DNA from 4 places in the Micromonospora lupini genome. Region 2 is predicted to be linked to each of the others. Evidence: riboswitches for the same ligand, from Rfam matches in the RefSeq annotation. Region 2 holds a riboswitch; each other region holds the start of a gene.
The links. A riboswitch is a leader RNA that binds a small molecule or an ion and turns the genes downstream of it on or off. The one in region 2 is predicted to bind cyclic di-AMP.

Region 1: it holds a riboswitch for cyclic di-AMP, as region 2 does, so the genes downstream of both, OOJ91_RS23985 (coiled-coil domain-containing protein) here and OOJ91_RS01575 (transglycosylase family protein) in region 2, are expected to answer to the same signal.
Region 3: it holds a riboswitch for cyclic di-AMP, as region 2 does, so the genes downstream of both, OOJ91_RS29920 (C39 family peptidase) here and OOJ91_RS01575 (transglycosylase family protein) in region 2, are expected to answer to the same signal.
Region 4: it holds a riboswitch for cyclic di-AMP, as region 2 does, so the genes downstream of both, OOJ91_RS13075 (coiled-coil domain-containing protein) here and OOJ91_RS01575 (transglycosylase family protein) in region 2, are expected to answer to the same signal.

The regions. Positions count from the first base shown of each region.
Region 1 covers NZ_JAPENL010000002.1:1,967,688-1,969,880, reverse strand. The annotation lists gene OOJ91_RS23995 (metal-sensitive transcriptional regulator) at 1-152, shown strand, start outside; partial or broken gene OOJ91_RS23990 (YibE/F family protein) at 406-836, shown strand; cyclic di-AMP (ydaO/yuaA leader) riboswitch at 1,153-1,283, shown strand; gene OOJ91_RS23985 (coiled-coil domain-containing protein) at 1,288-2,193, shown strand, end outside.
Region 2 covers NZ_JAPENL010000001.1:359,654-361,846, reverse strand. The annotation lists gene dinB (DNA polymerase IV) at 1-151, shown strand, start outside; gene OOJ91_RS01580 (hypothetical protein) at 268-624, shown strand; gene OOJ91_RS01575 (transglycosylase family protein) at 711-1,388, opposite strand; cyclic di-AMP (ydaO/yuaA leader) riboswitch at 1,388-1,558, opposite strand; gene OOJ91_RS01570 (nitrilase-related carbon-nitrogen hydrolase) at 1,652-2,193, opposite strand, start outside.
Region 3 covers NZ_JAPENL010000003.1:401,629-403,821, reverse strand. The annotation lists gene OOJ91_RS29925 (hypothetical protein) at 1-723, shown strand, start outside; cyclic di-AMP (ydaO/yuaA leader) riboswitch at 1,009-1,149, shown strand; gene OOJ91_RS29920 (C39 family peptidase) at 1,382-2,193, shown strand, end outside.
Region 4 covers NZ_JAPENL010000001.1:2,864,674-2,866,866, reverse strand. The annotation lists gene OOJ91_RS13075 (coiled-coil domain-containing protein) at 1-967, opposite strand, end outside; cyclic di-AMP (ydaO/yuaA leader) riboswitch at 973-1,104, opposite strand; gene OOJ91_RS13070 (cation diffusion facilitator family transporter) at 1,247-2,164, opposite strand.

The DNA of each region.
Region 1 (2,193 bases), on a different contig from region 2:
CCGCGATCCAGGCCGCACTCGACAAGGTGGCCCTGGGCCTGCTCGACGGGCACGCCCGGCACTGCATGCACGAGGGGGCGGCCGAGGGCCGGGCCGACGAGATGGCCACCGAGATGATGGCGGCCGTCGGTCGACTCATGAAGCGGGGCTGAGCCGACAGACGAGTCCGGCTCCCGACGTGACTACCATCTCCGACGATGGCTCACCGGACCCCGCCACGCAGTCCGGCACCGGCACCGCCACGGCGCGGCGCCGGCACCTACCCGCCGGGCCGACCGGTCACTGTCCGTGACCGTTGGGTAGTCAACCAGCCATCCGATGCGCTCGTCACCGCGTTCGTCAGGCGGAGGTGAACCGCCTGGCCCGTCGGCACGTACCCCGCACCGGATCGTTGGGAGTCTCGCATTGGGTTCCGACCACAGCCGTTCCGCTCGTCCCGCCCCGCCCCGGGTACGACGGATCCTCGTCGCGACGGTGGTGCCGCTCTTCGTGGCCACCGTCGTCGCCGTGGTGCTCTGGCCACGGGACGGGGTGCCGCAGGCCGGCGGTGGCACCGACGCGCCGCGCCACCACGGCCGGTGGCCCGTGTGGTGACCGAACCCTGCCCACCGTCGGCCGACCCGGAGGGCACGCCGGCCACCGGACCGTGCGGAACCGTGGACGTACGGATCGAGGACGGGCGCAGCTCAGGCCAGCAGGTGCGGACGCCCGTTCCCGCCGGGCCCGGCGCGCCGCGGGTCGAGGTCGGCGACGAGGTCGTCCTGGTCGCGCTGACCGACCCGACCGATCCCGCCGTCAACAGCGGGAACATCGCCGAGCACCAGCGCGGCACGCCGCCCCCGCGCGGACCGGACGGAGGCACTGGCCGCCCTCAGCTCCCCGCCAACGGGTCGGCCCGACGGGCTCGACCGCGAGCGGAGCACACCCCATCCACCGCCACCGACAGGTGGCCAGAGCCGAACAGGAGCACGGATACGGCATGGTGACACTCCTCAGCGTGACCGGATCGGGCACCCGCCCTGAGAACCGCGTCACTGGTCACTCAACGCCATGGCGAAATGACGCTTTTAGTCGGCATCAGGACGTAGCTCAGGCGGTGGACTCTCGGGTAACCTCGCTGCCGGTCACCGACGAAGGCGCGCAGCGGCGCCTGCGGTGCCACCGCCCAATCGCCAACCGGCGAGCCGGGGACCCAGGTATGTGGGGTGAATCCGCGTCAGCGGTAGGGGCCACTTCCGCCCCGAACCCGTCAGCTAACCCGGTCGGCGGTCGACGGAAGGGAACATTGTGACGGCACCCCTACGCCGCTGGTTGACACCCGTGGTGGCCGTGCTCGCCGCGCTGACCGTGTTCGCCGGACCCCTCCCGGCCCACGCCGCCCCGACGACCCCCACACCGTCCGGGCACGAGCAGGAGGACGAGCCCAAGCTGCTCGACGACGTGATCGAGCAGACCAACCGGGACTACGTGGCGGCCAAGTCCAAGCTGGACAAGTCCAAGAAGCGGCAGCTCGAGCTGGCGCTGGAGGTCGACCGGGCCAAGGCCGACCTGGCGGCGCTGGAACCGCAGGTCGCGCAGATCGCCGCCCAGTCGTACCGGACCGGACGGATCGGCGCGATCGCGATGCTGCTGGAGAGCGACGCCCCGGACTCGTTCGTCCGACGGGCCGCGGCGCTCGACGAGATGAACATGGTCAACGAGAAGAAGCTCGCCGAGGTCAACGCGGTAAAGGCCCGCGCGGAGCAGGCCAAGCTGGCCCTCGACGCGGAGGTCCGCGAGCAGCAGAAGCAGACCGCCCTGATGGCGAAGGACAAGCGCGACGCGGAGAAGTCGCTCGCACTGGTCGGTGGTCAGGGTTTCACCGGCGGCCTGGTGGACGCCACCTCCCCTGTCGCCCGGATCGGCCCGGGTCGCACCGCCGACGGTGACTGGAAGCCGCAGTCGTGCAGCGAGAAGGACCCCACCACCTCCGGTTGCGTCACGCCGCGCACCCTGCACGCCTACAAGGAGGTCAAGCGGGCCGGGTTCAACCGGTTCGTCGGCTGCCACCGCAACGGTGGCCCGTACGAGCACCCGAAGGGCCGCGCCTGTGACTGGTCGTTGCAGAAGAGCGGCTTCAGCCCGTGGCACAACAACGACACCCGCATGTACGGCAACAACGTCGCCGCGTTCCTCATCCGCAACGCCGACCGC
Region 2 (2,193 bases):
GCAGCCGGAACTGCCGTTCGACGCCGACACCGGGGCCGACCTGGACGCCGCGGTCGACGCGGTGCGCGACCGGTTCGGCTCGGCGGCGCTCACCCGGGCGGTGCTCCTCGGCCGGGATCCGGGCGTCGAGATGCCGCTATTGCCGGACTGAGGGGGGTTGTGGGGCCGCTTCGGCTGCGACCGGCGACACATCACAGCAGGTCGGCGGTTTAGCCGGCGGCTGACGGGTGACCCTTGAGGGGAACAGCCTGACGAGGGGGGCCCACCATGTCCGACGACACCAGCAACCGACCGAGCCGGCACGCCGAACGTCCGCACGACGTGACCGACCCCCTGCTCTGGCAGCTGGCGGTCGACGTGCTGAGTGCCCACGAGCCCGACGACGAGGGTCACTGCCGCAACCTGCAGTGCGCCGGCCAGTCCTGGCCGTGCTCGGCCCGGGCGGGTGCCGAGCAGTCGCTGCGGCTGGCCCGCAGGACGCAGGCCTCGGTCGAGACGGCCATCGACGGCGACGGTGCCGGCACGGGCTGGCCCGGCGAGACGGCGGCACCGGCCCCCCGCTGGGACCGTGACGCCACCGCGGTGATGTCGCGCCGAGGGTCGAGGGCGTCCGCCGCGGCGTGACCGCGCCGTCATCCGCGCCCCGACCAGCGCCCTCGAACGACCGAACGCTCGGCCGGTGACCCGGCCGAGCGTTCGAGTGTCGTACGTCAGAGGGCGAGCCGCTGACCGGGGAGGATCAGGCCCGGGTCGGCGCCGATCACCTGCCGGTTGCGCTCGTACAGCGCCTGCCAGCCGCCCGCCTGGCGGTGGCTGTCGGCGATCTCCGACAGGGTGTCCCCCGGCTTGACGACGTACGTGTCGCCGCCGGCCGCGGGCGCGGTGCGCTCGTGGTTGCGGGTCGCCGGCTGGTCGCCGCGCGACGACCGCTCCTTCGGGGCTGTGGACCGGTCCTTCGGGGCTGTGGACGTCGACGACTTCGGGGTCGACTTCGTCGAGGACTTCGTGGCGGAGCCGCCCGACGAGCCGCCCTTGCGGCCGCAGGTCGGCCACGCGCCGATGCCCTGCCGGTCGAGCACCTTCTCGGCGATGGCGATCTGCTCGCCGCGGCTGGCCAGGTCGGCACGGGCGGCGTACTTCTTGCCGCCGTAGCCGGCCCAGGTTCCCTGGGAGAACTGCAGGCCGCCGTAGTAACCGTTACCGGTGTTGATCTTCCAGTTGCCGCCGGACTCGCACTTGGCGACCGCGTCCCAGTTGACACCGGCCTGGGCCGGGGCCGCAGGGCCGAAGAGGGCGACCGCGCCGGTGACCGCGCCGACGGCAAGCGTGCCGACGGCGACGCGGCGGGTGGTGACCCGTCGATGACGGGGCGTGTGGACAGACGTCATGTGTGGTTCCTCCACGCCGGCGAGGTGAGCTGTCGGGTTCGGGCCGAGGAGCCCGGCCGCGCGGTGGCGGCTTCACCCCGAGGTGACATGCACCGAGGAACGTTGGGTCCCCCGCTCCTGCCCGGTTCTGGTATCCGACGACCGGGGGCAGGATTTGGCGTTGCCGGTCGCGGTGTCCACGGTGGCGGACTCGACCGACCGTAGGCACGGTCGGTGACGGTCGCCCAACCCTTGTGAACTTGTTCACCGGCCCACGCGGGGCGTCACCCGCACCGGTTGCGGGCACGTACTCGGTGTGCTGTGACCATCGTGGACCGTTGCCCACCGGAACCACCGGTAGCGGACCGCCGCCGCACGCCACCCACAGCGATGACCAACAGGGCCACAGAGAACAACGGAAACCAATCCCCGGTACGCGAGTAGACCGTGCCCCACCCGGTCGTCGAAGCGACGGTGACCAGCAACTCCGCGTCACCGGCGGTGGCCTCACCCACCACTCTGCCGTTGGGGTCGGTGACCGTCAGCCGGCCGAGCCCGGCGGCGCGGACCACGGTGAGCCCGTTCTCCACGCCACGGACAAGGGTCATCCGAGCGTGCAGCCAGCCGTCCGAGCTGAAGTCCAGGGCGGGGACGAGCAGCACGGTGGCACCCTGCGCCCGATACCGTCGGACCAGGCCCGGAAAGTCAAGGTCCTTGCAGATCGCGACGCCGAACCGCCCGTCCACGAGCGCCTCGTCACCAGGCGTCAGCCAGTCCTCAAGGCCGGGGACCAGGTGCTGTTTGGTGTACGTCGTGACCGTCCCGG
Region 3 (2,193 bases), on a different contig from region 2:
GCCGCCATCTGGTCGGCCCTGTTCCTGCTGGCGCTTACCGTCCTCGCCGTGCTGGTGGCCCGTCCCGAGCGGGACTCGCCGGCAGCCGAGCCGCCGCCGCCGGCGCCCACCGCCCGCGAGGTGGCCGCCGCCGAGGTCGCCGACCTGCGCCGGTACGCCGAGGAGGTGGCCGTGGCCGCGTCCCGCGCCGCGCAGACCGCCCGACGACGACGCGCTGACTGGCTGATCACTCAGGAAGAGGCGCAGCGGGCCTGGTCCCGGTACGACGACGCGGACACCACCGCCCGCCGCCTCGCCACCGCCGGTGCGCTGCCGCCCCCGCGTACCCCGCACACCCCCGCCGAGTACGCCGCCCGGGAGCGCTACCTGCACCGTGCCGCGATGGCCGCGCACTGGCGTGGAGAGTTGACCATGGCTCAGCTCGCGGACGTGTTCGGGCACCGGCGCGGCTGGGATCCCCGCCGGCACCCGGTCGAGCAGGAGGTGCTTCTCACCCGGGTGATCCGTGACGCGCGGCTGGCCGACCACCGGGCAGCAGCCGAGCGGGAGCGGTCCGCCTGGCGGGACGCGGAGCTGGCCGCCGAGTCGGCGCGCACCCTCGCCGAGGAGGCGTACGCGGCGACGGCCCGGCTGTTGCCGACCCCGGTGCCGTCCCGTCGCGCGACGACCGGGGCGTCGCGTCCGGCCGTTGTGGCGCGCTGGCGTCCCGTCCGGGCGGGTTGAGCCCGATCTGTTATGTGAGGCCGGTCACCGCCAGCGAAAATCGGGCGACCGGCCCGATCGGTGGCCATTGTTCCCGCAATTGTCGAGGCGTTTCCGGCGACCTGTCCGGTTGTCACCCACGGACGCCTCGGTAACCGGTTGTCCCATCGAGTCACGTCAGCGGCAATACGCGCAGAAATTGTCGCACCAGACGATGTTTACGCAGGTGGGCACCGCTTGGCAGGGTGAGCGTCGGCCAGTACTGTCGTCCCGTCCGGTGCGGTAACCGATCGCAGGATGCGACGCCGCGCCGACCCGCTCAATCGTGATCAACGAACCGGGGACCCACAGTAAGTCCGGGGTGAATCCGCGAGCCACGGCCCGCGGTAGGGCGATCTTCCCGCCCGAATCCGTCAGCTAACCCGGTAGGCGGTGACGGAAGGAGTTCCATCCTCGTGCAGCACCTCTCCACCCCTCGGTTGGTCCCACGCCTCCACGGCGTCGCGGCACCCCCGCTCATCCGCCTCGTGACGGTGAGCTGACCCCCCGGGTCGCCGCCTCTCCCGCCCGGCCGCGCCGGGCGATCCCCTGAGCGGTTCACCACCCGCGGACCACGGTCCGCGCGCTGGCGCCTGCCCGGACACCGACCGCGCCCGGTGTGCCGCTCTCCCCCCGAACCGTGGAGGACCCCGTGAAGCACACCCTGCAGCGTCAGCTTCGTCGCCTCGCGACCGAGCGCCCGTACCAGATCGTCGCCGCCTCCGCCGCGGCCCTCGCGATCGCCACCACCACCGGCGTCCTGCTCGCCGGCACCGATGGGGCCCCGGCCAGCGGGCACACCTCGACCACAGTCGCCGAGATGCGCAGCGACACCATCGCGTCCCGCGGCCAGGCACGCGTCGCGCCCCCCTCGGCCGCGCCGAGCACCGCCGCCCCGGCCACGAGCGCCGCCTCTCCCGCTGCGAAGGCCACGAGCAACCCCGACCTCACCCGTAAGCCGACGCCGCCGAAGCCGCCCGCGACCAAGGTGCTCGACTACGACTACGAGGCGCAGAACACGTACTACAACTGCGGCCCGGCGGCGACCCGCAACGCCCTCAGCGCCAGCGGCATCGACCGCACGCAGGAGGAGCTCGGCGCCGAGCTGGGCACCACCGAGATGGGCACCAACTCGGCCGAGGACACCACCCGGGTGCTCAACGCCGAGGTGAAGGGCTCCCCGTACCGGACCCGGATGTTCGAGGGCGCGCCAAGCCGCGCGCAGATGGACCGCCTCCAGGCCGACGTCGTCAAGGCCATCACCGACGGCCGAGGCGTGGTCGCCAACGTCGTCGGCGACGCCACCGACACCGACGGCGGCTGGCACTCCTACGGCGGCGGGCACTACATCGCCGTCGTGGGCTACAAGGACAACGGCCGCACCGTGCGGATCGCCGACTCGGCGAACCCGGCCGACCCGTCCTACTGGATCACCACGATCGACCTGGCCAA
Region 4 (2,193 bases), 2.5 Mb from region 2:
TGTACCAGATCACGTAGAGCACGGCGAGCCGGTCGGAGTTGCGGATGAAGTACGCGGCCAGGTTGTTGCCGTACGTCTTGTCGGCGCCTGTGGCGTCGCCGCCGAAGCCGCCCTTCGCCGCGGCGAAGTCGCAGGCCCGGCCCTTGGGGTGTTCGCCGGAGCCGCCGGAGCGGTGACAGGAGACGTAGTGGGTGAAGCCTGCGGCCTTGGCCTGGTTGAGGGCGTGCAGGGTGCGTGGGGTGATGCAGCCGCTGGCCGGGGTGGGGTCGTTGATGCTGCACGACTCGGACGGCCAGGAGCCGTCGGAGTTGCGTGGCGCGGGCTGGGCGTTGGCGGTGGAGGTGCCCCGGTTGGAGCTGGTGTCGGCGGCGGTGGTGCGCGGCTTGCTGGTGGCGACCGTGAGGGCCCGCTCGGCCTGCTCCTTGCGCTTGGCCATCACCTCGACCTGCTTGCGCTGCTCGCGGATCTCGCCGTCCAGGGCGGTGCGGGTGCGGTTGGCCTCGTCCCGGGTGGCGTGCAGGTCGCGCAGCACCCGGTCCTCGTTGGCGGCCACCACGTCCAGCGCTGCCGCCCGGTCCATGAAGCCCTCGGGCGTGTTGGTGTTGAGCAATGCCGAGACGGTGCTGAGCCGGCCGGTGCGGTACGCGACGCCGGCGATCTCGCCGACCTTGCCGTTGCGCACGGTCATCTCAGCCTCGGTGGCCTTGAGCTTTGTCGCGAGTTGCTGCTGTCGCTGGACGGAGGTGTCCAGGGCGCGCTTCGCGTCCAGGTAGCCCTTGCTTGCCGCTTCGAGCTGGGCCCGCAGCGCGGGGGTGCCGCCCTCCTCGTCGCCGTCGGGCGCCGCGGCGGCCCGCAGACCGCCGGGGGGAGCGGCGGTGGCGGCGCCGACCGGTACCGCGACGCCGAGGGTGACCATCATGACGATGAGTGCCGCGAGTCGGGCGGCGGGTGGTCGTGCTGGTGCCACTGAGCATGTCCTTCCGTTAGCCGCCGACCGGGTTAGCTGACGGGTTCGGGACGGAAGATCCCTACCGCTGACGCGGATGCACCCCAGGAACGTGGTTCCCCGGTTCGCCCTCTCGAGTGATTAGGCGGCGGCCGCCACCGGCGCCGGGAGGGCGCCACCGGGTGGTGGCCGGGACCGAGCCTACCGGGGCAGGTGGGGCGGATGCAGCAGTTGTGACAGACGGTGCCTGCCCCGCCACGGCAAATTGCGGCGAATGCGAGGGAAGCTCTGCAAATACCGCTACCACTCGATCGAGCCGCAGGCTCCGGGGGCGGTGCCGGGCTCGATCTGCAGCGTGGCGTGCTCGATGCGGAAGTCCTCCCGCAGGGCGGCGCGCGCCGCGTCCAGCACCGCGCCGACCTCCGCGCCGGGCGCCATGATCAGGTGTGCGGAGGCCACGTCCATGCCCGAGGTGAGTGTCCAGACGTGCAGGTCGTGCACCTCGACCACGCCGGGCACCGCGGCCAGCCGGTCATGCACGGCGGTGACCTGGAGGTGTTCCGGGGCGGCCTGCACCAGGATGCGGACGGCGGCGCGTCCCAGCCGCCAGGTGCGCGGCAGGATGAACACGCCGATGGCGACCGCGACCAGCGGGTCGGCCCACCACCAGTCGGTGACCGTGATGAGCAGCGCCGCTCCGATCACGCCGAGCGAGCCGAGCAGGTCGCCGAGCACCTCCAGGTAGGCGCCCTGGAGGTTGATGCTCTCCCGGGCGCCGGCGCGCAGCAGCGCGAACGCGATCAGGTTGGCGAGCAGGCCGAGGACGGCCACCACGAGCATCGGTCCGGTCAGCACCTCGTGGGGGTCGCCGAACCGGCCGATCGCCTCGATCACCACGTAGACCGCCACGCCGGAGAGCAGGACGGCATTGGCCAGGGCGGCCAGCACCTCGAGGCGGTAGAGCCCGAAGGTGCGCTGCGGGTCGCCGGTGGCCCGCCGGGTGGCGGTGATCGCGGCGAGCGCCATCCCGATGCCGAGCACGTCGGTGAACATGTGCCCGGCGTCGGAGAGCAGCGCCAGTGAGCCGGTGTGGAAGGCGGCCACACCCTCGACCACCATCAGGGTGGCGAGCAGCCCGAACGCGGCCCAGAGTCGGCCCCGGTGCTGGTGGGCGGCGTTGGCGACCGACCCGTGGTGGTGGTCATGACCTGCTCCCACGAGATCCACCCTCCGTCGCCGCCCGGGAC